DNA from 3 places in the Lawsonibacter sp. JLR.KK007 genome. Region 2 is predicted to be linked to each of the others. Evidence: predicted binding sites of a transcription regulator. Region 2 holds the regulator's gene; each other region holds the start of a gene.
The links. The regulator HrcA, encoded in region 2, represses chaperone genes, less so after heat shock. The targets are predictions, from matches to a motif close to TGTTAGCACTCNNNNNNNNNGAGTGCTAACA.

Region 1 (10,241 bases), on a different contig from region 2:
GTTCAGCATGGTCATCCCGGCCAGCAGCACCGCCTCAATTCCACCATGGCCTGCGCCATACATCAAAGCATCTTCCGGCCCCCGGCTCCATCGCAGGGTCAATTTGAGGGCCAGCCACCGCCCGCACTCCTCAAACGCCCCGGCCATCAGACCGGCGTACAGGGCGTACAGCCAGAGATTTCCTTGCAGTGCCGGCCCCAGCGGACCTCCCAGCAGCAGTCTATGAGCCTGCTGCTCCAGCACCATGGCAAACACAGGGAATACCACGCAGCCAAGGAAGAAAAACCGCCAGCGCCCCCCAGTCCTCTTCCAAAAGAAAATCCCCAGTCCCAGAGGAAGGACCACTGTAAATATCCCGGCCAACGCCATGGCTATCATCGTGGCTTGGGCCACCATCAGATTGTTTTCCATGTTCTTCAGCTCCTTTCTGAAACACTGTACACCATCCAGAAAGGGGCAAGTCAAGGTTTTTTTGAACATTTTTAAGCTTCCAGTGGGGGGAAGGGGCAGCCTCGGCTGTCCCTACGAAATCTCCGTCACCGTCAGCCGCTCCCCCGCCACCTGAAATTTCACCTCCAGCCCGGCGAAGGCCATGCCGTACACCCGGTTCGGGTCGTCCTGATACTGGGGGCGGGGGTCCTGGGCCAGCACGGCCAGCAGGGCGGCCCGCTTGCCCTCCGGGACGCAGTCCAGCAGGCGGTCGGGGCAGTCCACCTCCAGATCAGCCCCCTTGGGCTGGGCGGCAAAGCCGCCCACCGCCTCGGGCTTACAGTCGGCGTAGGGGAGGTAGGGCTTGATGTCGTAGATGGGGGTGCCGTCCAGCAGGTCGGCCCCGGCCACTGTGAGGACAGGCCCCAGCGCCCGGTCCTGCCGGACCTCCACCAGCCGCACACAGGACAACCCCAGGGGGTTGGGCCGGAAGGGGGACCGGGTGGCGAACACCCCCAGCCGCTTATTTCCCCCCAGCCGGGGCGGCCGGACGGTGGGCGACCAGCCCTCCCGCCGAGCCTGGGAAAACTCCCAGATCAGCCACAGGTGGGAAAAGCCCTCCAACCCCCGGAGGGCGTCCGGCACCCTGTACGGGGGTTCGAATACAACGGCGGCGGTGAGCTCCTCCACCAGCCCGCTCTGCCGGGGGATACCGAATTTTTCCGAAAAATCGCTGCGAATATGGGCGATGGGACAAATCTCCATAAAAAACCCTCCCGATACCATTATAAGGCATAGGAGGGCGTTTGTCCATCAGCGGACGATAATGTTCTCCGAGATCTCGCTGAGGGCCTGGGCGGCCTCCATGTCGAACCGGCCGCTGCGGGCCAGGTCGGACAGGGAGATCATCCCCACCAGCTTCCCCTTGTCCACCACCGGCAGGCGGCGGACCTGGTGAAGTGCCATCAGCCGGGTGGCCTCCCGGCAGTCGTCCCCGGGAGCAACGGTGGCGCAGGAGCGGGTCATGATGTCCCGCACGGGGGTTTGGGCGGGGTCCTCCTCGGCGGCCACGCACCGCAGGACGATGTCCCGGTCGGTGACCATCCCCCGCAGGCGGCGGTCAGAGCCGCACACTGGCAGCGCCCCCACGTTGTGCCGGCTGATGAGCCGGGCGGCCAGCGCGGCGGAGGAGGCTGGCTCCACCGTCACCGCGCTGGGGTTCATAAGGTCCTTTACCTGCATGGAACCCATCCTTTCGGTAAAAATTGGCTCACTGCCAGTGTAACCAAAAGGGCGGTTTTTTATACGATCTTAGAAGGATTGGAAGGAGAGCTTCGGGTCTGCCTGGGCGGCGGTGGCGCGGACACAGATGCCGCTTTCGTCATAGTAGAAGCGGAAAATATAGTCCCGGCCCTGCTTGGAGTAGGAGTAACGGTCATACTCGCCATAGGCATTGCCGGTCTCTCCGGGCTTGCCCAGGCCGGCGTTGATGGCCTCCCGGGTGCTGCCCAAAGTCTCAACTCCGTCGCAGGTCATGCGTCCGCCGTCCTCCAGGCGCAGCTCAAAGGAGTAGACCATGCACTCCCTGCCCGACCGGTAGCCGTCCCCTTTGTTCACCAGCTGGCCGCTTCCGCAGGACTGGCTGCGCCCGGCATCCAGGAACACAGAAAAGTTGTCCTGAGCAGTGTGGCCGGAAAAGCTGTGCGTCTGGACGTCCTCGCTCATGTAGAAGCCGGCGGCGTTGAACTCCTCCAGCGGGCCGCCCAGCTGACAGGTCTCCCCGCCTCCGAAGGACAGCTTTGGTCCGCCGGGGGCGGTGTCCCCCAATATGGGCAGGATAAAGATGACCACGGCAGCTGCCACGATGGCCAGAAACAGGACCACCTGCAGCCATATACGTACCTTTTTCATGCTGCTGTTATTCCTCCTTGAGTCACTACATATTTGTAGTGTGATTAAGACTATAATATTATAGTATATTAAAGCAGTCTCTGTCAAGCTAAAATATCACTATGAGGTGAGCGAGCATGGCAGAAGAGATCCGGATCAAAAAGAAGGCGGCCCGCAGGGGAGACGACGGGTATAAGATCGTGTCGGTGCGCATGAAGGACGAGCTGATCGAAAAGCTGGACGTGCTGTCTGCACAGAGCAACCGGTCCAGGAACGAACTCATCAATATCCTGCTGTCGTCCGCAGTAGACCTGGTAAAAATTGAGGAGTAACAAAAGTGGAACGCCGTCCGGCGTTCCACTTTCTTGCTCAAATCATCAGGGAGCAGACCAGCTCAGTATACTCTGCCGGGTCCTCCAGGGGCAGGTCGGCCAGGAGCAGGGCCTGGGCGTAGAGGAGCCTCGCGTACTTGGCCACGGTGTCCTTGTCCCCGGCGTCCACCGCCTTTTTCAGGGCAGCGAAGGGGGCGGAATCAGCGTTCAGCTCCAGTACCCGGTCGGCCTTCATGGGCTGACCGCCTTCCACCTTGCGCATATACCGCTCCATCTCGATGGACACCGGTCCGTCGGCGGACAGGCAGCAGGCGCCGGATTTCAGGATAGAGGACACCCGCACCTCCTTCACCTGGCCGTCCAGGGCCTCCTTGACGGCCTCCAGCACCGGCTTGCCCGCCTCGGCCTTCTCCTCGGCGGCCTTTTTCTCCTCCTCGGTCTGGGGGAGGGCGTCCTCCTCGGTGACCGACTTGAACTCCTTGCCGTCGATCTCCCGCAGACCCTTCATGACGAAGTCGTCCACGTCCTCAGTGCAGTAGAGGATCTCATAGCCCTTGTCCAGAATCCGCTCCACCTGGGGCAGCTTGGCGATCTTCTCCACGCTCTCGCCGCAGGCGTAGTAGTAGTAGGGCTGGTCCTCGGGCATCCGGTCCTTGTAGGCAGCCAGTGTGGTGTTGGCCCCCTCTTTAGAGGACCAGAACAGCAGCAGGTCCTGGAGGACCTCCTTGTGCTGGCCGTAGTCGGACACCACGCCGTATTTCAGCTGAGTGCCGAAGGCGGTCCAGAATTTCTCGTACTTCTCCCGGTCCTCCTTCTGCATCGTCAGCAGTTCATTCTTGATCTTCTTCTCCAGAGCGGAGGCGATCACCTTCAGTTGCCGGGTGTGCTGAAGGACCTCACGGCTGATGTTCAAGGAGAAGTCGGCGGAATCCACCACGCCCTTGACAAAGCGGAAGTGGTCGGGGAGCAGGTCGGCGCACTTGTCCATGATGAGCACCCCGGAGGAGTAGAGCTGGAGACCCTTCTGATACTCCCGGGTGTAAAAGTCGTAGGGGGTCTTTTCCGGAATATAGAGCATGGCCTTGTAGGTGACAGCGCCCTCAGCGCTGGTGTGGATGACCGTCAGGGGGTCTTGCCAGTCGTTAAATTTTTCCTTGTAGAAGGCGTTGTACTCCTCGGGCTCCACCTTAGACTTGGGCCGCTGCCACAGGGGGACCATGGAGTTCAGAGTTTTCCACTCCTTCACCGTCTCCCACTCGGGTTTGTAGTCCTCGGGGGCGTCCTCCGGCTTGTCCTTCATCCGGTAGTCCTCCACCTCCATGACGATGGGGTAGCGGATATAGTCGGAGTATTTTTTGATCAACTCCTGTAATTTGTGTGTCTCCAAATACTGATCGTAGTTCTCGTCGTCGGCGTTGGCCCGGATGTGCAGGATAATATCCGTGCCGGGGGCCTCCTTTTCGCAGGCGGTGACGGTGTAGCCGTCCGCCCCATCGGACTGCCACATCCAGGCCTCCTCAGCCCCCCAGGCCCTGGAGATGACCGTCACATGGTCGGCCACCATAAAGGCAGAGTAGAACCCTACACCGAACTGGCCGATCACATCGATCTTGCCGGCGGCCTTGTCGTCCTCGGCCAGCTCAGCCTTGAACTGTCCGGAGCCGCTGCGGGCAATGGTGCCCAGGTTGGATTCCAGGTCCTCCTTGCTCATGCCCACACCGTTGTCTGACACGGTCAAAATCCGAGTTTCCTTGTCAGGAACGATGGTGATTTTCAGGTCGGCACGCTTCACGTCCACACTGCCGTCGGTTAGAGACTTGTAGGCCAGCTTGTCCTCCGCGTCGCTGGCGTTGGAGATCAGCTCCCGCAGAAAGATCTCCTTGTGGGTGTAGATGGAGTTGACCATCAGGTCCAGCAGCCGCTTGGATTCCGCCTTGAATTGCTTCTTTGCCATAATTTTGATTCCTCCATGTATATTAAATTCATTTGATAACGATGTGGTTAGCACTCTATTTATATGAGTGCTAACCGTATTCTATCGCACACGCACAGAAAAAGCAATAGGGTTCATAATTTGTTTACACTTTCGTGCTATGGAGCGCTTCCTATGATGACCTCCGTCTGCATTTTCGGACGTCTACCAGATCTCTACCGTCAAACGTTTTTACATCGAAACCGCTTGTTTCTTTGGATTGCCTCCTGTTTTTACAAGGAAAAGCCGCCTGTAAGAGGCGTGACACGGCGGTGGTCGGAGGGGAACGTCGAAAAACCTCGAAATTTTTGGTCAAAACGCAGAACTTTCCGACGAAAAGGTTGGACTTACGGAGCCTACCAGAAATCGAGGTTCTGCAGGCTGTCGAAGTGATGGTCGGTGACGAGCGGGGCTTTGGCCCTGAGCGTCCCGTCACCCGCGCTGAGATGGCGGTTGTCATGGGCAAGCTGCTGAACCTGGATTACAACTACTACACTGCCATCTGCCCCTTTGACGACGTCTATGACTGGGCGCGGGGCCGGGTCGGCGCCTGCTATGCCAACGGCATCGTGTCTGGCCGCGGCGAGGGCGTATATGATCCTGGCGCCACTGTGACCGCGGTCAAGGCCGCCTCCATGCTGATGCGTGCGCTGGGCTACTTCCAGTACTCCAACGACTACGCTGAGGGCTTTGAGATCGCCACCGACGCCAGCGTGTTCGCTGTGACCGACAACAACAACTACATCGTTGCCGCCGTGGTCATCGGCAAGGACACCGCTTCCACCAAGAACTACGGCTACATCGTCGACGCTACACAGATCACTGAAGGAGACAGTTCCGACAATGTGTACGGTGAGAACGACTTCGGCAATGACCCCGATCCTGATGATTACAAGACTTACCTGATACCTTCGAAGTAGATTCCATATATACAAAGAAAACGCCCCAAAGTGGGACGTTTGCATACATTTAATGGAAATGAGGGCGCAGTGCGCCCTTTTTTGCACATCCGTGCGGGGCGGGCGGATGCGCTGGCTCAGCGCTCCCGAAGGACGGCCTGCACCACCCAGCGGGTGGCGTGGCCCTGGCCGGTACAGGTGGACAGGGTAAGAACCTTGTCCTCTGAGGCGGGGACGATGCCAGTGTTGAGAACGGAGCGTTCCAAGCAAAAGTTGATGAATTCCTGCTGCCAGCCGTTTTCCTCCACATCCAGCCGGTAGACGATCTCCCTGATCCCCACCTCGTGGGCGGCAAAAATGTCGTAGGTGCTCACACCGTCATCCGTGGTCACATAGACGGCAGGGTGCTCCCGCCAAAAATCCTCGTTTTCGTAGCTCTTTAACACGCCGAACATGGATTCGTTGTTCATCCGATGACCATAGAGGATCGTGTGAAATCCGCTGAAATCAGGGGCGCATGTGCACTCCATAAAAACGGCCCCCACTGCACTGCGTTCCTTGGTCCAGGTGTGGTTGAGGTAATACGTATTGTCCGAACCCTGCACCACGGGGTAGGACAAAACCGTATCCGGTATGACGATCCAGGCCGCCGCATCAGGGTTGGTCTCCCGCAGGGCGGCCAGGTCCACGCCGGACAGCAGCACCTCTAACGGGTCGGACTCTCCATCCTCTTCGGTCTTCTCCGGGATGTGGATGTACTGCGGAATGCCTGCCGTGCGGGCCGCAGCCTCATAGCTCCGCGCTCCCTTTTGATAGTCCAGCTGCTTCCACAGAATATATCCGCCGCTGATCAGCAGGACCAGCGCCAACAGAACGACCGCCAGACGGTATAGTGTTGTCTTCATGCAAAGGGCCTCCCTTTTTCATAGAACAGCCGGGACCTTAAGGTCCCGGCTGTGTGATCAGCTACGGTCCTTCTTGCGCAGGCTCAGGAAAGCCAGTCCGCAGGCGGAGAGCAGAGTGGTGAGATACCACATGAGGGAGATATCGCCCGTCTTGGGGACGTTGGCCAGAGGCACATCCTCGTCGAGAATCTCCACGTCTTCCTCGAGGATATCTGCCAGAGGCACATCCTCATCAGGGATCTCTACATCAGGCTCTTCCACCAGAGGCACCGCATTTTCCGGGATGTCGGTGATGGGCTCGTCTCTGGGGTCCTCCCTCGGTTCCTCGGGCTCCTCAGGGTCCTCAGGCTCCTTGGGTTCCTCGGGGTCCTTGGGTTCCTCGGGGTCCTTGGGCTCTTCGGTGTCCTTGGGCTCCTCGGGGTCCTTGGGCTCTTCGGGGTCCTTGGGCTCCTCGGGGTCCTTAGGCTCCTCGGGGTCCTTAGGCTCCTCGGGGTCCTTAGGCTCCTCGGGGTCCTTGGGTTCTTCGGGGTCCTTAGGCTCCTCGGGGTCGGGCTGCTCCGGCTGTGTGGGCTTGCCGGTGTTCACAAACTGGATGCTCTGCACGACCTCTGGATTTTCCAGCTCCACGCCGTCAGCATTCTTGATCCGCTCGATCTTCATGTCGTCCAACACAAGGCTCTTTACGTTGATGGTTGTCTCGCCAATAGTTTTGGAAATGGTCTCCTCGCCAATAATGATGGTCACCTTGTACTGGGATTTATCATAGGTAAGCCCCAGCTTGGCCAGCTCCTCGTCCTCTACCTCGGCCAGAGTGAAGACATAGGTGCCGGGTTCGGTGAAGAAGCCGGAACCGAGAAGATCGAAGGAGGCGTTGCCGTCCTTGTCATTCTTCACGGTAACCGATTTGGACTCTTCGCCCTCCAAGCCTCCGGTCATGGTGAAGGAGAAGTCGCCGCCATTCAGCTCAATCTCGTTTCCGTCCGCATCCACCCAGTCTTTATTCAGACCGGTGCTGGGAATGGAACTGATCCCCTCATCGACGTCGATCTCCTGGCCAATGATCAGCGTACCGTTGTTGGCGATGCCGCCGCCGTGGGTATACTCGGACCGGTTCCCGCTGATGAAGACCTTACCAGCGTTCATCGCAGCCTGCTTGGCCTCCTCGGTGGGGTGCGCGGTCAACACCAGGAAACGGTCCCCGAAGATGACGCCGTTGTTGCCTTCTCCCACTTCGTTCAGCTCGTTGGAGTCTTCGAGCGTAACCGAATATCCGGTCCAGTTGGCCAGATGCTTCGCCACCTCTTCGATCTGCTCCGGGGTCAGCTGTTCGCCAAGCGCCTTGTTGCTGCCCAGCATGATGTTGCCCACAACCGCGCCAGCGTTATAGTCGCCATATTGGCCGAGGCTTGCAGTGAAGATATCCTGAGCTGCCGTCACAAACAGCTTCTTCTGCTCTACGGACCACGTCGACTGAGCGGTTTTCCACACGCTGCCGCCGTCGCAGTTGCTGTTGAGGTTCTGTTCGCTGAGATTATCGAAGAAAGCGTTCCACTGCTTGTCGGTCCATCCGGAAAAATCCTGACCGCCCAGACCGTGGTTGTCGAAGAACGCGCCGCCGTTGGTGGCGTACACAAGGGTGCGCCCGGTCTGGCAGGCGGCCAGTCCGCCGCCATTGAGCGCAGCGGTGTTGTTGGAGACCACCACGTTGGTCAGCACCAGCTTGCCGTAGGTGGACACATAGATACCGCCGCCGCCCAGGTCCTTCTGGGTCTCGGTTCTGTTGTCCCGGATATAAACGTTGCCGTTTTTGCCTGTGATCTCAGCGTTTCCATTGATGTGGATGCCGCCGCCCTCGCCATCCTTGGCGACGTTGTTCTCAACGGTGCCGCCATTCATGGTGAAGTTATCCACCGTGATGCCGCCGCCGCCCTTGCCGGCTTCGTTTCCGGAGACGGTACCGCCATTTATGGTGAGGTTGCCGGCATTGATGCCGCCGCCATCGAGATTGGCCTTGTTGTCGGAGATCGTGCCATTGTTGATGGTGACGTCAGACTTGCCCGGGGCGTACACGCCGCCGCCATAGTTGTCGGCCGTATTGCCGGAAATGGAGCCGCCATTCATGGTGAAGTCGGATTGGTTCCAAGAATCATGGTCGTTCACAGTAACGCCGCCGCCATTATTGGCCTCGTTTTTGGAGATGGCGCCGTCGTTCATAGTGAAGGAGCCGCCGTTTTCAATATAGACGCCTCCGCCCTGACCGGCTGTGTTGCCGCTGATAGAGCCGCCGTCCATGGTAAACCCGCTGTCATTGACCTGCACGCCGGAGCCGGAATTGTCCTTTATCTCTCCGCCGGACATGTTGAACTCCGAGTCGCCCTTCACCGTCACGCCGCCGCCAACATTATTGCTGATGGCGCCGCCGGACATGTTGAACTCGCCGTCATTCTTCACACCCACACCACCGCCTCCGCTGTATGAGGCATTGTCGCTGATGTTTCCGCCCTCCATGTTGAGGGTGCCGCCGTCTACCATGATCCCGCCGCCGCCGTCATAGATTCCAAAGCCGCCGGAGATGGTACCCTGCTCGTCGGCCTTGTCGCTGCTGGTATCCTTCAGGGTCAGATTAGCGTCCTTGTTTACGGTAATCACAGAGCCGTACTCGCCGCCTGCACCAGGAGTGCCGGCAGACGAGGTCCCTACATCAGGATCGTAGTTGTCGCTGGTGATGTCATTGCCGTTGAGGTCGATGGTGACGTTGCCGTCTTCTTTGTCAACAACGACGCCGTCCTCTTTGCCATCCTCCTTGGAGACGCTTTCGTTCAGCTGAACATTGCGGTCGCCGTCGTCGCCCTTCCAGGACTCCACGCCGTAATTGCCGGTCTCCTCATTCTTGTCTCCGTAGCCATAGTGATCCTCGCGGCCGGAGTCCGTGATGTGGGTACCGGCACTCGTGTTGCCGTCAATGGCGTTCTGGAGGTCGTCGAAGGAGGCCGCGAAGGCGTAGGAGCAGGTCATGGAAGCGACCACGGCCAGGGCCAACGCTCTGGCCAGACATTTTTTCATTGTTTTTTTCATAATCAAATTCCTTTCTTTGCATATCCGGACGCAAAGAATCCGGTAGCTGGGCTGCCGTAGCGGAATCAGGCGCACCTGATTCATACCGTAGGCCCCTTGCTTTGCAGTCCCACTGTTTCCGGTGGTTTGCCGTACCGCCTGCGTATCCTCCCGCCGCCGGCGGCGTGTGCGGCGGCGGGGGAGTTCACGGGTGGAATCACCTCCATATCCTATTCCTCCTTTGAAGTGAAATGAAAATCAGCCGCTGACCGCTTTTTCGGCGGTCTCTGCGGCAAATTCCCGCAGAAAACCATCGTGGAGCTCCTCTTCCGCCCGCTTCCGGGCCTTGACCGCGTCCTCAAACCGTCCGTAGCTGCCCAGATAGTAGCGTTTGCCCTTGAAGCAGATGGCCGCCCGCCACCGCCGCTTGGAGGTCCACCAGTCCACCCCGGGCACACCGCTGGTGTTGTTTTTCCGCACAGTCTTGGCCGCCAGCATCTCCACGCAGGTGCCGTCGATGTAGGTCAGCCCCAGCGCGGCCCTTGGGTTTCCGGCGGCGTTTTTGCAGCCGCAGCTTTTGGTGTGCCCGTTCCGCAGATGGCAGGTCTTTACCACTGTCTCTTTCCCGCAGCTGCAGCGGCACAGCCAGGCCGTCCGGCCCCCCACGTTGTCTGCTGGCCGCAGTACCGTCAGTTCTCCGTATCGCTGGCCGGTCAGGTCCAGCTTTTTCGTTGAGTGCCCCATTGCCAGTACTCCGCGC
Region 2 (10,241 bases):
TTGAACTTGGCCTCGGCGTCCTTGTCGCCGGGGTTTACGTCAGGGTGGTACTTCTTGGCCAGCTTGCGGTAGGCCTTTTTCAGTTCTTCCTCCGAAGCCCCTTTGCTCAGACCCAGGACCTCGTAATAGTCGCGTTTTTCTTCCGCCATATGTTTCACCTCTTGACATGGAAGGCGAGCGGAACAGGGTCCTCACCCGTCCGCTCAGCTCCTTCCTCAGAATATTCTGTTTTACTTCTGGTCGTCGTCGATGACCTCATAGTCGGCGTCCACCACATCGGGCCCCGCCTGACCGCCGGGCTGAGAACCTCCGGCAAAGCCGCCGCCCATATCGGGGCCGGGACCGGCCTGACCATAGATCTTGGAGCCCACCTCGGCAAACTCCTTGTTGACGGCCTCGGTGGCGTCCTTGATGGCGTTGATGTCGGCCCCCTTCAGGGTCTCCTTCAGGTGGTCCAGAGCGGCCTGGACCTTGGCCTTATCCTCGGCGGGAATCTTGTCGCCCACCTCGCCCAGGGTCTTCTCCACCTGATAGGCGGTCTGGTCGCCGGCGTTGCGGATGTCGGCGGCCTCCCGGGCCTTCTTATCCTCGGCGGCGAACTGCTCCGCCTCCCGCATGGCCTTGTCGATCTCCTCCTTGCTCATGTTGGTGGAGGAGGTAATGGTGATGTGCTGCTCCCGGCCGGTGCCCTGGTCCTTGGCGGACACGTTCACGATGCCGTTGGCGTCGATGTCGAAGGTAACCTCGATCTTGGGGTCGCCCCGGCGGGCAGGCAGGATGCCGTCCAGCATGAACACGCCCAGCTGCTTGTTGTACTGGGCCATCTCCCGCTCGCCCTGAAGCACCTTGACCTCCACGGAGGTCTGGTTGTCGGAGTAGGTGGTGAACACCTGGCTGCCGTGGGCGGGGATGGTGGTGTTGCGGTCGATGATCTTGGTCATGACGCCGCCGGCGGTCTCGATACCCAGGGACAGGGGGGTGACGTCCAGCAGCAGCAGGTCCTTTACGTCGCCGGTGAACACGCCGCCCTGGAGAGCCGCGCCCATAGCCACGCACTCGTCGGGGTTGATGCCCTTAAAGCCGTCCCGGCCGGTGATGTTCTTCACCGCGTCCTGGACTGCGGGGATGCGGCTGGAGCCGCCCACCAGCAGGACCTTGTGCAGATCGCCGGCGGAGAGCTTGGCGTCCCCCATAGCCTGACGGACGGGACCCATGGTGGCCTCCACCAGATGGTGGGTCAGCTCGTTGAACTTGGCCCGGGACAGGGTCAGGTCCAGGTGCTTGGGGCCGGTGGCGTCGGCGGTGATATAGGGCAGGTTGATGGCGGTGGTGGTCACGCCGGACAGCTCGATCTTGGCCTTCTCGGCGGCCTCCTTCAGGCGCTGCATGGCCACCTTGTCGCCGGACAGGTCCACGCTCTCGGCTTTTTTGAACTCGGCCACCATCCAGTCCATGACGCACTTGTCAAAGTCGTCGCCGCCCAGACGGTTGTTGCCGGCGGTGGCCAGAACCTCGATGACGCCGTCGTCAATGTCCAGGATGGACACGTCGAAGGTGCCGCCGCCCAGATCGTAGACCATGATCTTCTGGGCCTCTTCCTTGTCCACCCCGTAAGCCAGAGCGGCGGCGGTGGGCTCGTTGATGATGCGCTTGACCTCCAGGCCGGCGATTTTTCCTGCGTCCTTGGTGGCCTGGCGCTGGGCGTCGGTGAAGTAGGCGGGGACGGTAATCACCGCTTCGGTGACAGGCTGGCCCAGGTAGCCCTCGGCGTCCGCCTTCAGCTTCTGGAGAATCATGGCGCTGATCTCCTGGGGGGTGTACTTCTTGCCGTCTACCTCCACCCGGTAGTCGGAACCCATCTCCCGCTTGATGGAGCTGATGGTCCGGTCGGGGTTGGTGATGGCCTGGCGCTTGGCCACCTGGCCCACCATGCGCTCGCCGTCCTTGGAGAAGGCCACGACGGAGGGGGTGGTGCGGTTGCCCTCGGCGTTGGCGATGACTACGGCGTCGCCGCCCTCCATCACCGCTACGCAGCTGTTAGTCGTACCTAAATCGATGCCAATAATTTTTCCCATGATGTTTTCCTCCTAAATATATGAAAGATTGGTGTTAACAGATTCAATGCAGGAGCATGGCTCCCACGCCCAGCAGGGCGGACAGCCAGACCAGCAGCCCGGCGCTGAGCATCAGGGTGAATTGAACGTTTTTACAGGGTTTACACATGCCGGTCTGACCTCCTTCTCTCAAACGGCACACGCTAATTGGCCACCTGGACCATAGCGAAGCGGATGACCTTCTCCCCCAGCATGAAGCCGGCCTGGAAGACCTGGGCGACGGTATTCTCCCCCAGATTCTCGTCCTCGATGTGCATGACGGCGTTATGGAGGTTGGGGTCGAAGGGCTGGCCCTGGGCCTCGATCTCGGTGACCCCCAGCCTGGCGAAGACCTCCTTCAGCTGGTTCATGGTCATCTCCACGCCCTTTTTGAATGCCTCGTCGGCGGTGTCCTGCTTGAGGGCCCGCTCCAGGTTGTCGTAGACGGGGAGAAAGGCCTGGACGGTATCCGCTTTTGCGTCGGTCCACAGGCTCTCCTTCTCCTTGGCGGTGCGCTTGCGGTAGTTGTCATACTCGGCGGCCAGGCGGAGAAACTGGTCCTTGGACACCATCTGCTCCACGACGGGAGTCTCCTCCGTCCCTTCCGGCTCCTCGCCGGGGCCGCCGGTCTGGGGCTCCTCCGGGAGGGCCTCCTCCGGCTCGGTCCGCTCCTCCAGGACCTCCTCCGCGGACATCTCCTGGTCGGGGACCTCTTGCGTCTCTTTCTTCTTACTTTTACTCACGATTCATGCTCCTTCGCAGTCTCGATTATTCTTCGGAATCCTCCGGGGCGGGCAGCTCCTTGCCGAACATGCGGGTCAGGCTGTCGGCGAAATAGGACAGCCGGGCGGTGACCTTGGCGTAATCCATGCGGGTGGGACCCACCACCCCGATCACCCCCCGCATGTTGTCCCCGATGTCGTAGCTGGCCATGACCACGCTGGTGTCCTTCAAAGCGTCGCTCACGTTTTCCGGCCCGATGAGGATGTTCATATTCTTGCCGGTGTCCAGGGTGGCGGGCAGGCGGGGCTCGTCGGTGTCCTCGCTGAGGTAGGCCATCAGGGGCTTAGCCTTGTCCAGGCTGCGGTACTCCGGGTGCTCCAGCAGATGGGTGATGCCGGCGGTGCGGAACTTCTGCTCCCGCTGGCCGGACAGCACCTCCATGGCGAACTCCACCACCAGGGCGATGAGCTGAAAGGCCCCCGGCGCGGTATGGGTCTCCATCTTGTCCAGGGTATCCTCCATCTCCTCCCGGGACAGGCCCACGAAGGAGGAGTTCAGCACGGCGGACAGCATTTGCAGCTGGGGGTCGGACAGGCCGTCGGGAATGTGAATCAGCTTGTTCTTCACCACGCTGCTGTCGGTCATGACCACGGCGATAAAGGCGTTTTCCTCCACCATCAGCAGGTCGAACCGCTTGACGGTGACCCGCTCCTTGGCGGCGGCCATGGTGAACACGGGGTAGTCGCTGAGCTGGGAGAGCACCTTGCCCGCCCGGTCGATCACCCGGTCCAGCTCCTCCATCTTCAGGTTGAGGGCGTCGTTGATGCGCTGGGTCTCCTGGATGGTGAGCTGCTGCCGGTCCATCAGCTCGTTGACGTAGAGCCGGTAGCCGGCGGCGGAGGGGATGCGTCCGGCGGAGGTATGGGGCTGCTCCAGGTAGCCCTGGTCGGTGAGGTCGGCCATCTCGTTGCGGATGGTGGCGGTGGAGACGTCCAGCCCGGCCAGCTGGGCCACCGCCTTGGAGCCCACCGGCTCGGCGGTGGCGATGTAGGTCTCGACAATGGCGCGGAGTATGCGCTTTTTCCGGTCTGACAGTGCCACGGCACTCACCGCCTTTCGATTTCATTGGTTTAGCACTCATATTCCCCGAGTGCTAAAGATAATGTACCACTCCCCTCCAAAATTGTCAATAGCCTCTTTATGAATTTATTATAAACAAATCAGCCCCGGCCATTCCTTGCAGAACAGCCGGGGTTGTGCTAATTCTTCTCTTCTTCCTCCGCCGCAAGATACATCTCCTCACATTTCCGCTGAGCATCAATTAAGAGATTCATTGCTTTCTCGCTGGCCCGGACCATGGTCTCGTACATTTCCTTGTAGTCTTCCATATTGATCACCTCCATATTATAGAATACATTAAAATGCATTCGATTGCAATGGATTATTTGAATAATTTGTTGTAGTACGATACAATTTATTCAGAAGGTGATCGTATGGGAATCGAAAAGAAAACTTACACGTTTCGTCTGAACGAGGAAGTGGCCGAAAAAATCAGAACATATGGCCAAATGGAAAATCGAAGCCTTGTCAATATGGTTGAGACGATCCTTATAAACTATATCACCGAACGTGAAAAAGAAAGCTGACCGCCTGCCGGAATGGACAGGCGGTCAGTTTTGTTCCATTAGTCTTCCAACGTAGATTGCAAGTCAACTAAAAGAATCTCAATCTTCTCACGCAGCTTTGCCGGGTCATCCTCTGCAAGACCTTCTTTTAAATCCCTGATAACCATGCGCAGAAAACCGTTGAATTGCTTGTCAGTCTGGCCCATACAGCTACCTCCCATTATAAATTATGTGTTCATTATACCGCAAATTCAGGCTCTTTGCAACCGTTTTTTAAAAATTCAGCACCTGCCCCGTCGCCAGGGCGTGGCAGTGAGGACCGAAGCGCTCCCGCAGAAGGGCCAGGGCGGTTTCTCCGGTGCAGTGGCCGGTGTGGAGTTCCTCCACGCCCAGCTCCTTCAGGGCGCCGGCCACCTGGAACACATACTCGGGGGTACAGTTCAGCGCCCCCTGTCCCTTGGCGGCCATATGGAAGCCGCCCACCACGGCGTACACCTGTTTCCCGGGCAGCTGGTCCAGCACCTCCCGGACGATGGGGACGATCCCACTGTGGCTGCACGAGTTAAAGACCACCAGCCCCTTCTCCCCCTCCAGCACCAGGGACTGCTCATGGCGGAAGTCGTCCGGGATAAAATCGTCCTCCCCCCGCTTAAAGAGCAGGCCGTCGGACCGGCCGGAGCCGTCCGGGGCCTGGACCGGGTCCGGCGCCAGCCAGGCCCCTTCCATCAAAGGATACAGGCCATCCACAGACACAAAGCGGTCCTGGGACTGAGCAAAGATTTCCCGATGAATGCCGATAAAGCAGGGGCCGTCCGTCCTCATGGAGAAGTAAGGTCCCGCCGCTCCGGGACGGGCGTACACCTTGGCCCTGTCATTGACCTGGAAGAACCGGCGCAGGCCGTCGGCGTGGTCGTAGTGGCCGTGGGACAGGGCGGCCAGCTCCACGGCGGTCAGGTCCACCCCCAGGGCCTGGGCGTTGTCCGCGAATTTTCCCGAGGAGCCGGCGTCCAGCAACAGCTTGCGGCCCCGGTATTCGATGTATAGGGACAGCCCATGCTCCGGGGTGAGGCCGCAGCCCTCCAGGGCGGTGTTTTCCATCAGAACAGTGACTTTCATGGGAAGCGCCTCCTTATTTTTATGCCCGCGTCAGGTCCCGGACCCACTTTCCGGAGCGCAGGCGGCCAATGCCCACGAAGAACTTGACCGCCTGTTCCAGGGGAAAGGCCAGATAGACCCAGAACACGGTGGTTTTCACCACCAGCCCGCACAGGGCGGCGTAGGGGATGGCCACCAGCCACAGGGGACCGGTGTCGATGAGGGTGGCCGCCTTCACATCCCCGCCCCCTCGGAGCACCCCTACAATATTCACCGTGTTGAAATCCTTCAGCGGCATGGCCAGCGCCATCATGGTCATCATCATGGAGGCCACCGCCGCCGCCCCGTGGGACAGCTTGAACAGGGGATACACCCAGAGGGGGGCAGCAAACAGGACGAAGGCCAGCAGCGTCCCGCCCAGCACCAAACCCTCCCCCACTGCCAGGGCGTTCAGCGCCTTGCCCACGTCCAGGAGCTTGTCCTGCCGGCCCGCGCCGATCTCCCGGCCGATGATGATGGCGGCTGTGGTGGACAGGCCGAAGGAGGCCACCATCACAATCTTCTCCACGTTGCCGGCGATGGTGTAGGCGGCCAACAGCTCGGTGCTGCCCGCCATGTGGCCCATGATGGTGGGGAACATGGAGGTTCCCAGCCCCCACATGGTCTCGTTGCACACCACCAGCCCGCCGTATTTCAGGAAGCGGCGGGTCATGTCCAGCCCGGGCCGGACCAGCAGCCCCAGCCGCACCTGGAAAAAGCGGTTTTTCATCATGTGCAGGACCACGATGGCCACCTCCAGCAGCCGGGCGGTGAGGGTGGCCATCGCCGCCCCCCGCACCCCCATGGCGGGAGCGCCCAGGTTGCCAAAAATCAGCACCCAGTTGAGGAAGGTGTTCACCGTCATGGACGCGCCCAGGATGTACATGCCCAGCTGGGGCCGCTCCATGCTGCGGTAGGCGGCTACATACATCATGGTAAAGGCGCTGCACACGTAGGAGACCCCGGCGATGGACCCGTATTGAGCGGCCAGAGCAATGACCTCGGGCTCGTTGCCGAAGAGGGACAAAAACTCCACCGGACACACCAGCAGCACCGCCGCGCACAGGGAGGACACCCCCAGCGCCACCCACAGGGCCACCCCCAGCACCCGGTTGATGGACTCCATCTCCTGCCTGCCCCAGTACTGGCTGATGAGGACGGAGGACCCGCTCTGCACCCCGAAGATGAACATCTGCACCGCGAACAGAGGAATGTTGGCCAGGGTCACCGCCGCCATGGGGGCCTCCCCCAGCATGCCCACCATAAAGGTATCCGCCATGCCCAGGGCGCTGGTGATGAGGTTTTGCAGCACGATGGGCAGGGACAGCAAAATCACCTGCCGGTAAAAACCGGGTTTCTGCTTCATGAACGCAAACATGGGAAATGGCTCCTTTGTACGATTATGATAATGTGGGAAACAGCTGCTCTTTGGCCGCCCGCAGCCCCTTGATCAGGGCGTCCACATCCTCCCGGGTGGTGTCACAGGAAAAGCTGATCCGCAGCGCCCCATCCAGCTGCGGCCTGGGCAGCTTGAGGGCGGCAAAGACATGGCTGGGCTTCCCCCGATGGCAGGCGGAGCCGGAGGACAGACACACCCCCTGGTCGCTGAGGAAGCGGACCACCACCTCGCTCTTGTAGCCGGGCAGGGTGATGGGCAGAATGTGGGGCGCGCCCCCGCGGGTGAGGACCTGGGCCTCCGGGACCTCCCGGGCCAGCCGCTCCACGGTGCAGGCTCTCAGCTCCGCCATGCGGGCGGTATCCGCCTCCATGGAGGCGGCCCCCAGCCGGGCGGCGGCGGCGAAGGCGGCAATCTGGGCGGTGGCCTCGGTGCCGGAGCGCAGGCCGCCCTCCTGTCCCCCGCCCCGGATGAGGGGGGGCAGCTTCAGCCCGCTCCGGACGTACAGCGCCCCCACCCCCTTGGGGGCGTGGATCTTGTGGCCGCTCACCGACAGCAGGTCCACCCCCAGCTCCTTGGGGGTGAAGGGCACCTTTAAAAAGCCCTGGACCGCGTCGCAGTGGAGCAGGGCGGGACAGCCCGCCGCCCTGATGGCCCGGGCCGCCTCCTTCACGGGGAGGACGGTACCCAGCTCGTTGTTTACCAACATCATGGATACCAGCACCGTGTCCGGGCGGAGGGCGGCGGACAGCTGGGCGGGGTCCAGCTCCCCCCAGCGGTCGGGCTGGAGACAGGTCACCTCATACCCCTGTCTCTCCAGCGCCTTGAGGGGTTCCAGCACAGCGGCGTGCTCGATGGCGGTGGTAACGATGTGTTTCCCCTGGCGGCGGTTCAGCTCCAGCGCCCCGCGGATGGCCCAGTTGTCGCTCTCCGAGCCGCAGGAGGTGAAGAAAACCTCCTCCGGCCGGCAGCCCAGGGCCGCAGCCGTGTCCGCCCGCCAGCCCTTCACCCGGCCGGCCGCCTGGCGGCCAAAGGCGTACTGGGAGGAGGGGTTCCCCCAGCCCTGGGTCATGGCCTCCACCGCCGCCTGAACGGCTTCGGGCCGCACCGGCGTGGTGGCGGCGTTGTCAAAGTAGTGGAGCATGGTGTCCGCCTCCCGAAAACAAATTCAATACCGGCTATTTTAAGCTGTCCCGATGGGAAAGTCAATAGGGATTTGCCCTTGCAAAGGGGCGCGTTTTTGTATATAATGGAAGCAAGAACGACCAAAGGAGTGGCGCGGGGTGAACCGAAACATCTGCTACATCGTGGGGGCCATGTCCCTCACACCGGACCTGCGGCCCTACCCCGTCCAGGGGGACTACGTCATCGCCGCCGACCGGGGGTTCGATTCCCTGGTGGCCTACGGGGTGCGGCCCGACCTGGCGGTGGGGGACTTCGATTCCCTGGGCCACCGGCCCAACCACCCCAATGTGATCCAGCTCCCGGCGGAAAAGGACGACACCGACATGGTCTTCGCCCTGCGCAAGGGGCTGGAGCTGGGCTACCGCCGCTTCGTCCTGCTGGGGGGCGTGGGCGGACGGCTGGAGCACACCTTGGGCAACCTCCAACTGCTGGACTGGTTGGCCTGTCAGGGCGGTCAGGGCTTCCTGGCGGGGGAAAAGACCGCCGCCACCTGCATCCGGGACGGTATGTCTGTCACCTTCCCGCCGTCTATGACCGGCTATCTGTCCGTCCTCTGCAACAGCGGCAGGGCAGAGGGGGTGGACCTGACAGGGCTGAAGTACCCTCTGAATGGGTATACCCTCACCGGCAGCTTCCCCCTGGGGGTGAGCAACCAGTTCCTGGGCCAGGAGGCTTCTGTGTCGGTGAAGCAGGGCAGTCTGCTGCTGATCTGGGAGGACAAAGGGGATTTTTACAGCAAACTGCCCAAGCTCTGGGCGGTTTGAGCTCCCAGTTTTGGGACAAAATATTCCATTTTTTCCTCTTGATTTTTTGAGCGCGCCATGGTATATTGATATACTCCCTTCGAGAGAGGAGGTGTCCGCTATGGGCGAGGCGGTCAAAATCGTCGCCAAAAACAGCAAAGCCTACCACGACTACTTCATTGAGGAGAAGTATGAGACCGGCATCGAGCTGGCGGGCACCGAGGTGAAATCCATCCGGCTGGGCAACGTGAACCTGAAGGATTCCTTCTGCCTGATCAAGGACGGGGAAATTTCTGTCCTTGGTATGCACATCAGCCCCTACGAGAAGGGCAACATCTTTAACAAGGACCCCCGCCGTACCCGCCGCCTGCTCATGCACAAGCGGGAGATTCTCCGCCTGTTCGCAAAGATCAAGCAGGACGGCTATTCCCTGATCCCCCTGTCCCTCTACTTCAAGGGCCCCCGGGTCAAGCTGGAAATCGGCCTGGCCAAGGGCAAAAAGCTCTACGACAAGCGGGAATCCGCCGCCCGGCGTGACGCCAAGCGGGAGATGGACCGGGCCATGAAGACCAGGAGCCGATGACCCACGCCTTTTCCAGTCCCGGACTGACCGTTCCAGACGCCTTCTGTGTCAACGAAGGCGGCGGCGGACGGGTCATTCATATCCAGAGGGCCGTCATTCGGGTGGAGCCTCCCCTGGGGAAGAGCCGGACCTTTTCTGTCCACGAGGCCGCACGCCTGATCGTCCACCGTCCCAAGGGCCGGAGCTTCGAAAACCTCCTGCTGGACGCCCAGGGCAAAACGCTGTGCAGCTTTGCCCGTATGGAGAAAAACGGCGCAGTCTTTCTCCAGTATCTGCTGGATCAGGGGGTGCCCTTCTACCACCCGGACGGCCAGCCGCTGGAGATCGTCCGCCCTGCAGGGACAGTTCCCAGCCTCCGGTTTACCCTTCAGCTCCGGCGCACCATCCCCGTGGGGACGTGGATCGGCCTGGGGTTTGGACTCGGGCTGGTGCTGCTCCTGGCGGGCGTACCCGTTACGGCTATGGTCAGCAGCGCCCACATAGAACGGAACCTGACCATCGTGCTTGGCATGGCGCTTCTCTCCATTGCCGCCCCCTGGGTCTGCGCGGTGGGAACGGGCCAGCTGTTTCCGCCGTTCCTGACCGTGGATGGCGAACAGGTTTGGGTGTACCGGGGACTGGGCCGCCGGGAGCTCCCCCTGGAGGAGATGGACTGCTGCCGCCTTCAGCACTCGGATGAGTGCTACGTGTTATACGACAAGCGGGGCAGGCCCGTGATCAAATTCAGCCCCAGAGAGGACTTCGCCCCCCAGTGGATGA
Region 3 (10,241 bases), on a different contig from region 2:
CCACAACCAGGGCTACGTCTCTCTGGACCGGCTGGAGATGTTCGTCCTGGACGAGGCCGACCGTATGCTGGACATGGGCTTCATCCACGACGTGCGAAAGATTCTCAAGTGGCTCCCCCAGAAAAAGCAGACCCTCTTTTTCTCCGCCACCATGCCCCCGGAGATCACCGACCTGGTGAACTCCCTGCTGAAAAACCCGGTGAAGGTGGCGGTGAACCCCATCTCCTCCCCGGTGGAGGTCATCCGCCAGTCCGTTTATCTGGTGGACAAGGGGAACAAGACCAATCTGCTGGCCCATCTGATGGGGGAAAAGCGGGTGAAAAACGCCCTGGTCTTCACCCGCACCAAGCACGGGGCCAACAAGGTGGCCCGTGACCTGGGCAAGGCGGGCATCTCTGCCGCCGCCATCCACGGCAACAAGAGCCAGACCGCCCGCCAGCAGGCCCTTGCCGACTTCAAGGCCGGGCGCGTCCGCTGTCTGGTAGCCACCGACATCGCCGCCCGCGGGCTGGACATCGAGGAGCTGTCCCATGTGTTCAACTACAACCTGCCCGAGGTGCCCGAAACCTACGTCCACCGCATCGGCCGCACCGGCCGGGCGGGCCGGGGAGGCGAGGCCATCGCCTTCTGTGACTTTGGAGAAAAGCCTCTGCTGAAGGACATCGAGAAGCTGATCGGAAAAAAGGTCCCCCTGGTGGAGGACCATCCCTACCCCATGCGGGTGTTCGAGGCCCCCAAACGGGACAAAAACGGAAAAATCATCAATGAGGAGGACGCTGAGGCCCGTCAGGCCGCCAGGGAGCTGCGCCGCCAGCGGGAGGAGGCCCGCCGGGCCGCCGAGCAGGCCGGTCTGGCGGCGGCCAGGGCGGAGGCCGTCCCCGAGGAGGCCGCCCCCAAGAAGAAGCGCCGCCGGAAAAAGAAGAGCGCCGCCCCGGAGGCCGCCCCCCTCCACACCTCCCTCCCGGAGGAGGACGCCTTCGACGATCTGCCCGCTCCCCCCTCCCCGCCCAAGCGGGGCGTGCGGCCCGGCGCTTTGCTGGACACCGGCGACGCCATGCCCAACACGGAATTCCACCGCCCCAGCCCTCTGGACAGCGACGTGATCATGGATGCCACCGCCCGGCTGCTGGCCCCCCGGCGGTCCCTGCTGGCCGGAATTCTGCCCAAGGCGGCGGAAAAGCCCAAGAAACAGGGGGGACAGCAGAAAAAAAAGCAGCCCGAACCCCAGGCTTCTGAGCCAAAGCCGGCCAGGCAGAGCAGTCCCAAGCCGGCGGAGGAGTCCAAAAGGGCCAAGCAGTCCAAGGGGAAACATGCCCAGCAGAAGCCGGTCAAGGCACGGCAGGAGGCTTCGAAGAGGCCCGCGCCCCAGCAGAAGAAAAAAAGGGGGGCCGGTCCCCAGCGCCGGGGCCGTCCTGGCATGCCCCCTGAGCCGCCCCGGAAAAATCAGCCCAAGGACTCCACTGAGCAGGCCAGCCTGATGAAGCCCTACTACCTGGACCTGGGCCGGTGACCGAACCCCACGCGGGAAAGAGGCGGTTTATGCGCAGCCAAGCGGACATCACCATGATCCAGAAGGCCGCTGTGCATAATCAGATCAAGAGTCCAGAGCCAGCCCCCGAAACGAGCGATACGCCGGAAGAGCTGAAACAATGATGTGCACGTATCGTTCCGGAACAGAAAAATATTTGGATATGGAGGAGATCATCATGGATTATCAAGCCCTTTACCAGCAGAAGCTGACCACCCCCGAGCAGGCCGTGAAGGCGGTCAAGCCGGGCGACTGGGTGGACTACGGCTGGTGCACCAACCACCCCGTGGCCCTGGACAAGGCCCTGGCCGCCCGGAAGGACGAGCTCACCGATGTGAAGGTGCGGGGAGGCGTCACCATGTGGATGCCCGAGATCGCCAAGGCCGATGACGCTGGGGACCACTTCACCTGGAACTCCTGGCACTGCTCCGGCGTGGACCGGAAGATCATCGGCAAGGGGATGGGCTTCTTCGCCCCCATGCGCTACTCCGAGCTGCCCCGGTTCTACCGGGAGAACATCTCGGTGGACGTGGCCATGATCCAGGTCACCCCCATGGACAGCCACGGCAACTTCAGCTACGCCCTGGCCGCCTCCCACCTGGCCGACATGCTGGAAAAAGCCAAGGTCATCATCCTGGAGGTCAACCACAACCTGCCCTGGGTCTACGGCCTCACCGGCAGCGAGATCAACATCGCTGACGTGGACTACGTGGTAGAGGGGGACAACCCCGCCGTGGCCCAGCTGGGCGGGGGCGGCGAGCCCACCGATGTGGACCGGGCGGTGGCCAAGCTCATTGTGGAGCAGATCCCCAACGGGGCCTGTCTTCAGCTGGGCATCGGCGGCATGCCCAACACTGTGGGTTCCATGATCGCCCAGTCCGATCTGAAGGACCTGGGCGTCCACACCGAGATGTACGTGGACGGCTTCGTAGACATGGCCCTGGCGGGCAAGCTCACCGGCCGGAACAAGGCCCTGGACAAGGGCCGTCAGGTCTACGCCTTCGCCGCCGGCACCCAGAAGCTGTACGACTACGTGGACCGCAACCCCGCCGTCATGGCCGCCCCGGTGGACTACACCAACGACGTGCGCGTCCTGGCCCAGCTGGACAACTTTATCTCCATCAACAACGCCATTGATATGGACCTGTTCGGCCAGGTCAACGCCGAATCCGCCGGACTGAAGCACATCTCCGGCACCGGCGGCCAGCTGGACTTCGTGATGGGCGCCTACCTGTCCAAGGGCGGCAAGAGCTTTATCTGCATGTCCTCCACCGTCACCGGCAAGGACGGCTCCGTCAAGAGCCGCATCGTCCCCACCCTCACCCCCGGCTCCATCGCCACCGACCCCCGGTCCTGCGTGCAGTACATCGTCACCGAGCACGGCATGATCAACCTGAAGGGCCTGTCCACCTGGGAGCGGGCCGAGGCCATCATCTCCATTGCCGCCCCCCAGTTCCGGGAGCAGCTCATCCAGGACGCAGAAAAAATGGGTATCTGGCGCAGAAGCAACAAATAAGCAGCAAAGATCCCGGCCGTAAGGCCGGGATCTTTTATGTATCGATCATAACGCAGCGAATGCCCCGCTCCTTCAGGGCCGCCTCCATGTCAAAGGGGGTGGCCAGCTTGGCCGTCCGGTAGCCCTTGTAGTAGACCCACTTCTTCCTGCCGTTTTTCCGGATCACCTTCACACCCAGCCCGTAGGACAGCTTGCTGTTCAGCTCCCGGGCGCTGTAATGCAGCTCCACGCAGTCGATCTCCTCAAAGGGGATGGGATAAGGGAGCCCCGTGTTCAGCACCAGACTGCCGTTCTCAAAGAAAAATGCCCCGGCATTGGATCGGTTCTGATACTGGCTCCGCTTTGCAAACACCCCAATCACAACCGCGATGATAAGAGCCATCGGAAGAAAGGTGATGATGTAATCGAAAATCCCCATAGATTCTCTTCCTTTCCCTGAAATTCGCTTTCCCAGTATAGCACAGGCCCTCTCTGGATGCAAGGGCGTCTATACCAGCTCCCACTGGAAATTTTCCAGCTTCAAACGGCTGCCTATTGTGACACCCTCGGGGAGCAGGAACATGGTGATAGAGTGCTCCCCGCCGCTGTCAGCGACCAAGTCGGCATAGTCGCCGTTGATGGCGCGGACGGTGTAAAAAATCGGGTCCAAACAAATCCCCTCCCTTCTGGATCAGTCTAAGTGCTTGACGAAAACGCCATTCTCCCTGGAAAAGCCCATCCGGGTCAAATAGGCGGCGTGGTCCTGGGACTCCTCCTCGCCAAAGATCAGGGTATGCACCCCTTTGGAGGGGAGTTTTCCATACAGATAGGTCCCGATGGAGCAGTCCCGGTAGGCGGGGGTGGAGTAGTCCAGCGTCACCTTCAGCGTCCCCTGCCCGGCCACGGTCCCCAGCAGAATGCCCGCCGGGTCGCCGCCGCAGAAGACCACGTAGGCCCGGTCCGCCGTGCGCTGCTCCACAAAGCCCGGAAAATATTTGCGGATGTCCTCCCGGTAGCGGGCCAGCAGAAAGCGCAGAAGGCCGTCCTCCGGAGCGGTCTCCGCCAGGTCATAGCTCCGGTCCCCCTGCCGCAGCCGCACCAGGTTGTACAGGTTGATGCCCACCAGGCAGGCGTTCATCAGCGCCGTGGGGTAGGAGTGGATCAGCAGGGCGTAGCCCGCAAAGATCCCGCTGCCTATGGTGTTGATAACCCGCAGCTTCACCACTGAGGACATCAGCATGGACACCACGACCAGAACAGAGCCAAGATAACCGATCAGTTCAACCATTGCGTTCGCCTCCCTCTGAGCTGATTATACCTCCAACGGAAAAAAAGTGCAACCAGCCGGAAAAGTCCGGTTTATGGGACAGCTCCTCTTGTATACTGGGATCACGATACAAGAAAGGAGCAAGACGCTATGGATTACAGCATGGTTTGGGTAAGAGGACACGTGGAGGTCTACGATTGGGCCGGGCGGTTTTGCTTCTCGGCCGACAACGAGCGGGAGGCACAGGAAGAACTGGCCCTGGAGCGGCCCGCATAACGCAAAAGAGCCTGGAGCTTTCGCTCCAGGCTCTTTTTGGTCCTTAATACATGCCCATGTCGGGGGAGGGGGCGGCAGGAGGTGCGGGGGGCTGGGGCTTGTCGGCCACCAGAGACTCGGTGGTCAGCAGGGTGGCGGCGATGGAGGCGGCGTTCTCCAGGGCGGAACGGGTCACCTTGGTGGGGTCCACGATGCCGGCGGGGATCATATCGCAGTACTCCTCCTTGTAGGCGTCGAAGCCGTAGCCAGCCTTGCCGGACTCCCGGATCTTCTCCAGCACCACAGAGCCGTCGATGCCGGCATTGGCGGCGATCTGCTTCACGGGGGCGGTAAGGGCCCGGGCAATGATCTGCACGCCGGTCTTTTCGTCGCCCTCGGTCTCGGCCAGCAGCTTCTCCACGGCGGGGATGGCGTTCAGGTAGGCGGTGCCGCCGCCGGCCACGATGCCCTCCTCCACCGCGGCGCGGGTGGCGTTCAGGGCGTCCTCGATGCGCAGCTTCTTCTCCTTCATCTCCACCTCGGTGGCGGCGCCCACCTTGATGACGGCCACGCCGCCGGCCAGCTTGGCCAGCCGCTCCTGGAGCTTCTCCTTGTCGTAGTCGGAGGTGGTGACCTCGATCTGGCTCTTGATCTGGCCGATGCGGGCCTTGATCTCCTCGGTGGAGCCGGCGCCGTTGACGATGGTGGTGTTCTCCTTGGTGACCTTCACCTGGCGGGCGGAGCCCAGCATGTTCATCTGAGCCTCCTTCAGCTCCAAGCCCACGTCGGCGGAGATGACCTCGCCGCCAGTGAGGATGGCGATATCCTGGAGCATCTCCTTGCGGCGGTCTCCGAAGCCGGGGGCCTTGACGCACACCACGTTCAAAGTGCCGCGGAGCCGGTTGACAATCAGGGTGGACAGGGCGTCGCCCTCCACGTCCTCAGCGATGATCAGCAGCTTCTTGCCGGACTGGACTACCTGCTCCAGAATGGGCAGCAGCTCCTGGATGTTGGAGATCTTCTTATCGGTGATGAGGATGAGGGCGTCGTCCAGCTCGGCCACCATCTTCTCGGTGTCGGTGACCATATAGGGGGTGATATAGCCCCGGTCGAACTGCATGCCCTCTACCACCTCGGAGGAGGTCTCGGCGGTCTTGGACTCCTCAATGGTGATGACGCCGTCGTGGCCCACCTTCTCCATGGCCTCGGCGATGAGCTTGCCGATGGCCTCGTCGCCGGAGGAGACCGCGCCCACGCGGGCGATGTCGTTGGAGTCCTTCACCTTCTGGCTGTTGGCCTTCATGGCCTCGATGGCGGCGGTGGTGGCCTTGGCGATGCCCTTCTTCATGACCATGGGGTTGGCCCCGGCGGCCAGGTTCTTCAGGCCCTCGCCCACGATGGCCTGGGCCAGCAGGGTGGCGGTGGTGGTGCCGTCGCCGGCCACGTCGTTGGTCTTGGTGGAGACCTCCTTCACCAGCTGGGCGCCCATGTTCTCAAAGGGGTCCTCCAGCTCGATCTCCTTGGCGATGGTCACGCCGTCGTTGGTGATGAGGGGAGCGCCGAACTTCTTGTCCAGCACTACGTTGCGGCCCTTGGGGCCCAGGGTGATCTTCACGGTGTCGGCCAGCTGGTTGACGCCCTTCTCCAGCGCCTTGCGGGCCTCCTCGCCGTAGCAAATAATTTTAGCCATAACGCATTACCTCCAATATAATTCAGATCAATGGTTTACTCCACAACAGCCAGGATGTCGTTCTGGCGGACGATGGTGACTTCCTCGCCGTCCAGCTTGACCTGGGTGCCGGAATACTTGCTGGTGATGACCTTATCGCCCACCTTCACGGTCATGACGACTTCCTTGCCCTCCACCATGCCGCCGGGGCCGACGGCAATGACCTCGGCCACCTCGGGCTTCTCCTTGGCGGCGCCGGTGAGGATGATGCCGCCCTTGGTGGTCTCCTCTGCCTCCACCAGTTTCACGATGACACGGTCAGCCAGGGGTTTGAGTTTCATAATGGGTTCCTCCTTATATGACTTAATTTTTTGGATCAACAAAGCCTGGTTTTAGCACTTAAAAGTTTTGAGTGCTAACTCTGTTTAAGATAATAACCTCTCCCGGCAAAAAAATCAACCCCCAATTTTAAAAAATCAGGGGTCAAATTGAAAGGTTTTACATTTCGTTCACAAACGGACGGGCGGAGTGCTAATTTGAGGCGTCTTAAGAAGTAGCCGCCCCCTCGTTCCAGCAAGAAGACAGCATGTTCTCAAGCTATAAACTTGTCTGAACATTGACCGTCTTCCAGCTGCAATCCGGTTGACCGCCCTCCTGCCCGTATGATAACCCCCCATCCCGCTGCTTTGTCACGCCGTCCCAGCTGCCCCTAGTATCTCTTCGGCCCGGGCCTGCGTCAAGAGGTTTTGCCGGCGGGCTGATATCCGGCCCCGGCGGGGTAGAAGAAGTTCACCTTCTTCTCCGACAGGCGGATGGTAAAGGCGGTGTCCCGCATAACCTCGCCGTCCACCACCACGGTGATGGGCTCCCGGGCGGAGAAGGACACCTCCTGCCCGTGGTAATCCAGAATCAGCTCCGGGTACTGCCGGTAAAGCCCCCTGGCGTACTTCCCCACCAGCCGCAGGAAGGTGAACAGCCCCACCTGCCGCACCAGCAGCATGTCCAGCACGCCGTCGTCAGGCATGGCCTCCCCCACGGGCATAAAGCCCCCGCCGTAGTGCCGCCCGTTGCACACGCACAGCAGGGAGGCGGGCTTGTCCTCCCACCGCAGCTCCCCCATCTCCACGGAAATGGGCCGGGCGATGCCCCGGAAAAAGATGTTCTCCAGCAGGGACAGGAGATAGGCCCCAATCCCCGAGACAAGGGGCAGATCCTTGTACCGGTGGACCCCGGCGGCCACCCGGGCGTCCACCCCGGCGCAGGCCACGTCGATACCCAGCTGGCCGTTGCAGTCGATCAGGTCGAAGGGGGTCTGGGGCCCGGCGGCCAGGGCCTCCAGGTCGTAGAACAGCGTCCGGTAATCGGGGCCGAACATCTTCAGAAAATCGTTTCCCGTCCCCTTGGGCACGTTGGTGACGGCCGCATGAGGATGCCCCGCCGCCCCGTTGACCACCTCGTTCAGGGTGCCGTCCCCTCCACAGGCGTAAATGCGGACGGGCTCCCCGGAGCGGACCGCCTCCCTGGCCAGCCGCCAAGCATCCCCCGCCGTCCGGGTGTAGGCCGCCTCGTGGGGGAAGGACAGCCTGTCCAGCCGCTCCTCCAGCCGGGCGGTGCTCCCCCGCTTCCCGGCGGCGGGATTGATGATGAACAGATGGCGCATGGCGGGCACCTCATCTCTCTATAGATACATAAACAGATCACATTTCAGCATCCCATTGTACAGCTTGCGCTTTTTGTCCGCCCGCTTGCCAAAGGTGCGCTCAAACTCGGTGTGGGAGGAGAGGAGATACAGCTTCCAGCCCTCGGGCAGCTTGTCCCATGCCCTTCCGAAGGCCCGGTACAGCTCCTCCGCCTCTTTCCGCTCCATCACCCGCTCGCCGTAGGGCGGGTTGGTCACTACCCGGCCGTACAGCCCGCCCCAGTGGAACCGGGTGGCGTCGTCCACGTCGAAGCGGACGATGTCCTCCACCTCGGCCAGCTGGGCGTTGTGCTTCGCCAGGGCCACGGCCTCGGGGTCGATATCGCCGCCCCAGATTTCGTATTCGCCGTCAAACTCACGGTCCTCTGCCTCGTCGGCGGCGGACATCCAGAGCTTCTTGTCCAGCCAGCTCCACTTCTGGGCGGAGAAGGACCGGTTCAGGCCGGGGGCCCGGTTTTTGGCGATGAGGGCGGCCTCGATGGGGATGGTCCCCGAGCCGCAGAAGGGGTCGCACAGGGGGTCCTTTCCCCGGTAGCGGGACAGCAGCACCAGCCCGGCGGCCAGGGTCTCCCGCAGGGGAGCGGCCACCCCCTGGGCCCGGTAGCCCCGCTTGTGGAGGCCGGGGCCGGAGGTATCCAGCATCAGCGCCGCCTCGTCCCCCATGATGGAGAACTGCACCTGATGCAGCGCCCCCGTCTCAGGGAGGGTGTTCAGGCCGTATTTACCGCCCAGCCGGGCGGCGATCGCTTTTTTCACGATGGACTGGCAGGCGGGCACCGAGCGGAGGGCGGAGTTGAGGCAGTGGCCCTTCACCGGGAACTGGCCGTTTTTGGGGATAAACCGCTCCCAGGGCAGGGCGCGGGTCCCCTCAAAGAGGGCGTCGAAGTCCCGGGCGGGAAAGGTCCCCAGGGTGAGCAGCACCCGCTCCCCGGTGCGGATGTTCAGGTTGAGCCGGGGCAGGCTGGCGTCCGTCCCGGTACACAGCACCCGGCCATTCTCCGCCTGCACCTGGGGCAGATTCAGCCGCCGGACCTCGTCGGCGCACACCCCCTCCAGACCGAACAGGGTGGGGATGGTAAATTGCAATTCTGACATGGGGGTTCCTCGTTTCTCTTTTGTAGGGGCGGCCTTTGGCCGCCCGTCTTTCTATGGCTGCAGCCCGGTCAGCCCCGCCTCGCTCAGGTGGTCCTGGGGGGTCTTGCCGGCAAAATCGGGCTGGGTCAGGGAAATGCCCATGGCGAGCAGCTCCCCCGCCCGCTTTTCCGCCCGGCGGGCGTCGGCCTGGAAGCGCCTGTCTCCGCTGTAGTGCCGGTAGAGCAGGGCGCAGCAGGACAGCAGGTTCCGGCCCATCTCGTCCCGGCTGTCCAGCCCCCTCTCCAGCCCTTGAGGAAGGCGGTCATAGCCTTCTTGCTGGCGAAGGGTCTGGCGGTGGGGCCCGAAAAATTGATCCCCTTTTTGATCGGCAGCAAACTCATGGCAGCTCCTCCCTCCTCTGTCCGCTCAGCGCCATGGGCGGGTAAAACTCCACCCGGTCCACCCGCTCCAGCCCCACCTGACGGGCCCGGAGGGCGTATTCGGCCACGTCGCCGGTGGTATAGATGGTCAGCCTGCCCGGTCTTTTTTCCGGGTTGGACAGGCCCGCCCCCTCCAGATAGGTACGCAGGGACCGGGCCATCTCCTCCGCCGGGTCGATGAGGGGCAGGCCGGGGTACAGCTTGTGGATGCGGTCCGCCGCCAGGGGGTAGTGGGTGCAGCCCAGTACGCAGCAGTCCACCTTCTCCTCCAGCACCATGTGGTCCAGCTCCTGGCGCAGGTTTTCCTCCACCTGGATCATCCCATCCGGATCGCCCAGGCTGTGTTCCACCAGCCTGGCCAGGTCGGAGCAGCCGCAGCTGAGTACCACCAGCTTCCGGGGACTCTGGGCCAACAGCTTTTTGGGGTAAATCCGGGCGTTGTGGGTAAACACGGTGGAGATCACCCCCACCTTATCCACCTCCAGCCCGGCCGCCGCGTCCACCCCGGCCTGGACCGCGTTGAACACCGGACAGGACACCGCGTCCCCGCACCGGTCCAGGACGCAGGAGATGGTATTGCAGGCCACCAGCAGGGCCTTGACCTGGCGCTGTTCCAGAAAGCGGAACATGTACCGGGCCATGGCCACGATGGTCTCCTCATCGTGGTTGCCGTAGGGGATGTGGGCGCCGTCGCCAAAGTAGAGCAGGTCCTCCTCCGGCAGAAGCCTCTGCACCTGCCGGGCTACGCTGAAGCCCCCGATCCCGGAATCCAGGACGCCGATGGGGCGGGTTCGATCTGACATAGGGTTCCTCC

Region 1: a site for HrcA is predicted at 4,651-4,681, ahead of htpG (molecular chaperone HtpG). Genes of this name have one in related genera too.
Region 3: a site for HrcA is predicted at 6,605-6,635, ahead of VV088_RS20480 (co-chaperone GroES). Genes of this name have one in related genera too.

The regions. Positions count from the first base shown of each region.
Region 1 is NZ_JAYWSY010000003.1:240,715-250,955, reverse strand. Features, by position in the region: gene VV088_RS19470 (YhfC family intramembrane metalloprotease) at 1-411, opposite strand, end outside; gene tsaA (tRNA (N6-threonylcarbamoyladenosine(37)-N6)-methyltransferase TrmO) at 523-1,194, opposite strand; gene VV088_RS19460 (CBS domain-containing protein) at 1,243-1,671, opposite strand; gene VV088_RS19455 (hypothetical protein) at 1,741-2,340, opposite strand; gene VV088_RS19450 (ribbon-helix-helix protein, CopG family) at 2,457-2,651, shown strand; gene htpG (molecular chaperone HtpG) at 2,689-4,605, opposite strand; gene VV088_RS19440 (S-layer homology domain-containing protein) at 4,740-5,543, shown strand; gene srtB (class B sortase) at 5,660-6,427, opposite strand; gene VV088_RS19430 (doubled motif LPXTG anchor domain-containing protein) at 6,485-9,502, opposite strand; cyclic di-GMP riboswitch class I at 9,541-9,643, opposite strand; gene VV088_RS19425 (hypothetical protein) at 9,740-10,225, opposite strand.
Region 2 is NZ_JAYWSY010000002.1:115,502-125,742, forward strand. Features, by position in the region: gene dnaJ (molecular chaperone DnaJ) at 1-149, opposite strand, end outside; gene dnaK (molecular chaperone DnaK) at 231-2,075, opposite strand; gene grpE (nucleotide exchange factor GrpE) at 2,258-2,836, opposite strand; gene hrcA (heat-inducible transcriptional repressor HrcA) at 2,862-3,917, opposite strand; gene VV088_RS10265 (hypothetical protein) at 4,076-4,204, opposite strand; gene VV088_RS10270 (hypothetical protein) at 4,310-4,462, shown strand; gene VV088_RS10275 (hypothetical protein) at 4,501-4,647, opposite strand; gene VV088_RS10280 (MBL fold metallo-hydrolase) at 4,715-5,557, opposite strand; gene VV088_RS10285 (MATE family efflux transporter) at 5,577-6,953, opposite strand; gene VV088_RS10290 (cysteine desulfurase family protein) at 6,976-8,115, opposite strand; gene VV088_RS10295 (thiamine diphosphokinase) at 8,255-8,920, shown strand; gene smpB (SsrA-binding protein SmpB) at 9,021-9,482, shown strand; gene VV088_RS10305 (hypothetical protein) at 9,479-10,241, shown strand, end outside.
Region 3 is NZ_JAYWSY010000003.1:455,810-466,050, reverse strand. Features, by position in the region: gene VV088_RS20515 (DEAD/DEAH box helicase) at 1-1,510, shown strand, start outside; gene VV088_RS20510 (butyryl-CoA:acetate CoA-transferase) at 1,707-3,044, shown strand; gene VV088_RS20505 (hypothetical protein) at 3,079-3,462, opposite strand; gene VV088_RS20500 (hypothetical protein) at 3,532-3,693, opposite strand; gene VV088_RS20495 (YgjV family protein) at 3,715-4,311, opposite strand; gene VV088_RS20490 (hypothetical protein) at 4,441-4,566, shown strand; gene groL (chaperonin GroEL) at 4,610-6,235, opposite strand; gene VV088_RS20480 (co-chaperone GroES) at 6,271-6,555, opposite strand; gene VV088_RS20475 (diacylglycerol/lipid kinase family protein) at 6,951-7,874, opposite strand; gene VV088_RS20470 (THUMP domain-containing class I SAM-dependent RNA methyltransferase) at 7,893-9,008, opposite strand; gene VV088_RS20465 (hypothetical protein) at 9,060-9,263, opposite strand; gene murI (glutamate racemase) at 9,385-10,230, opposite strand.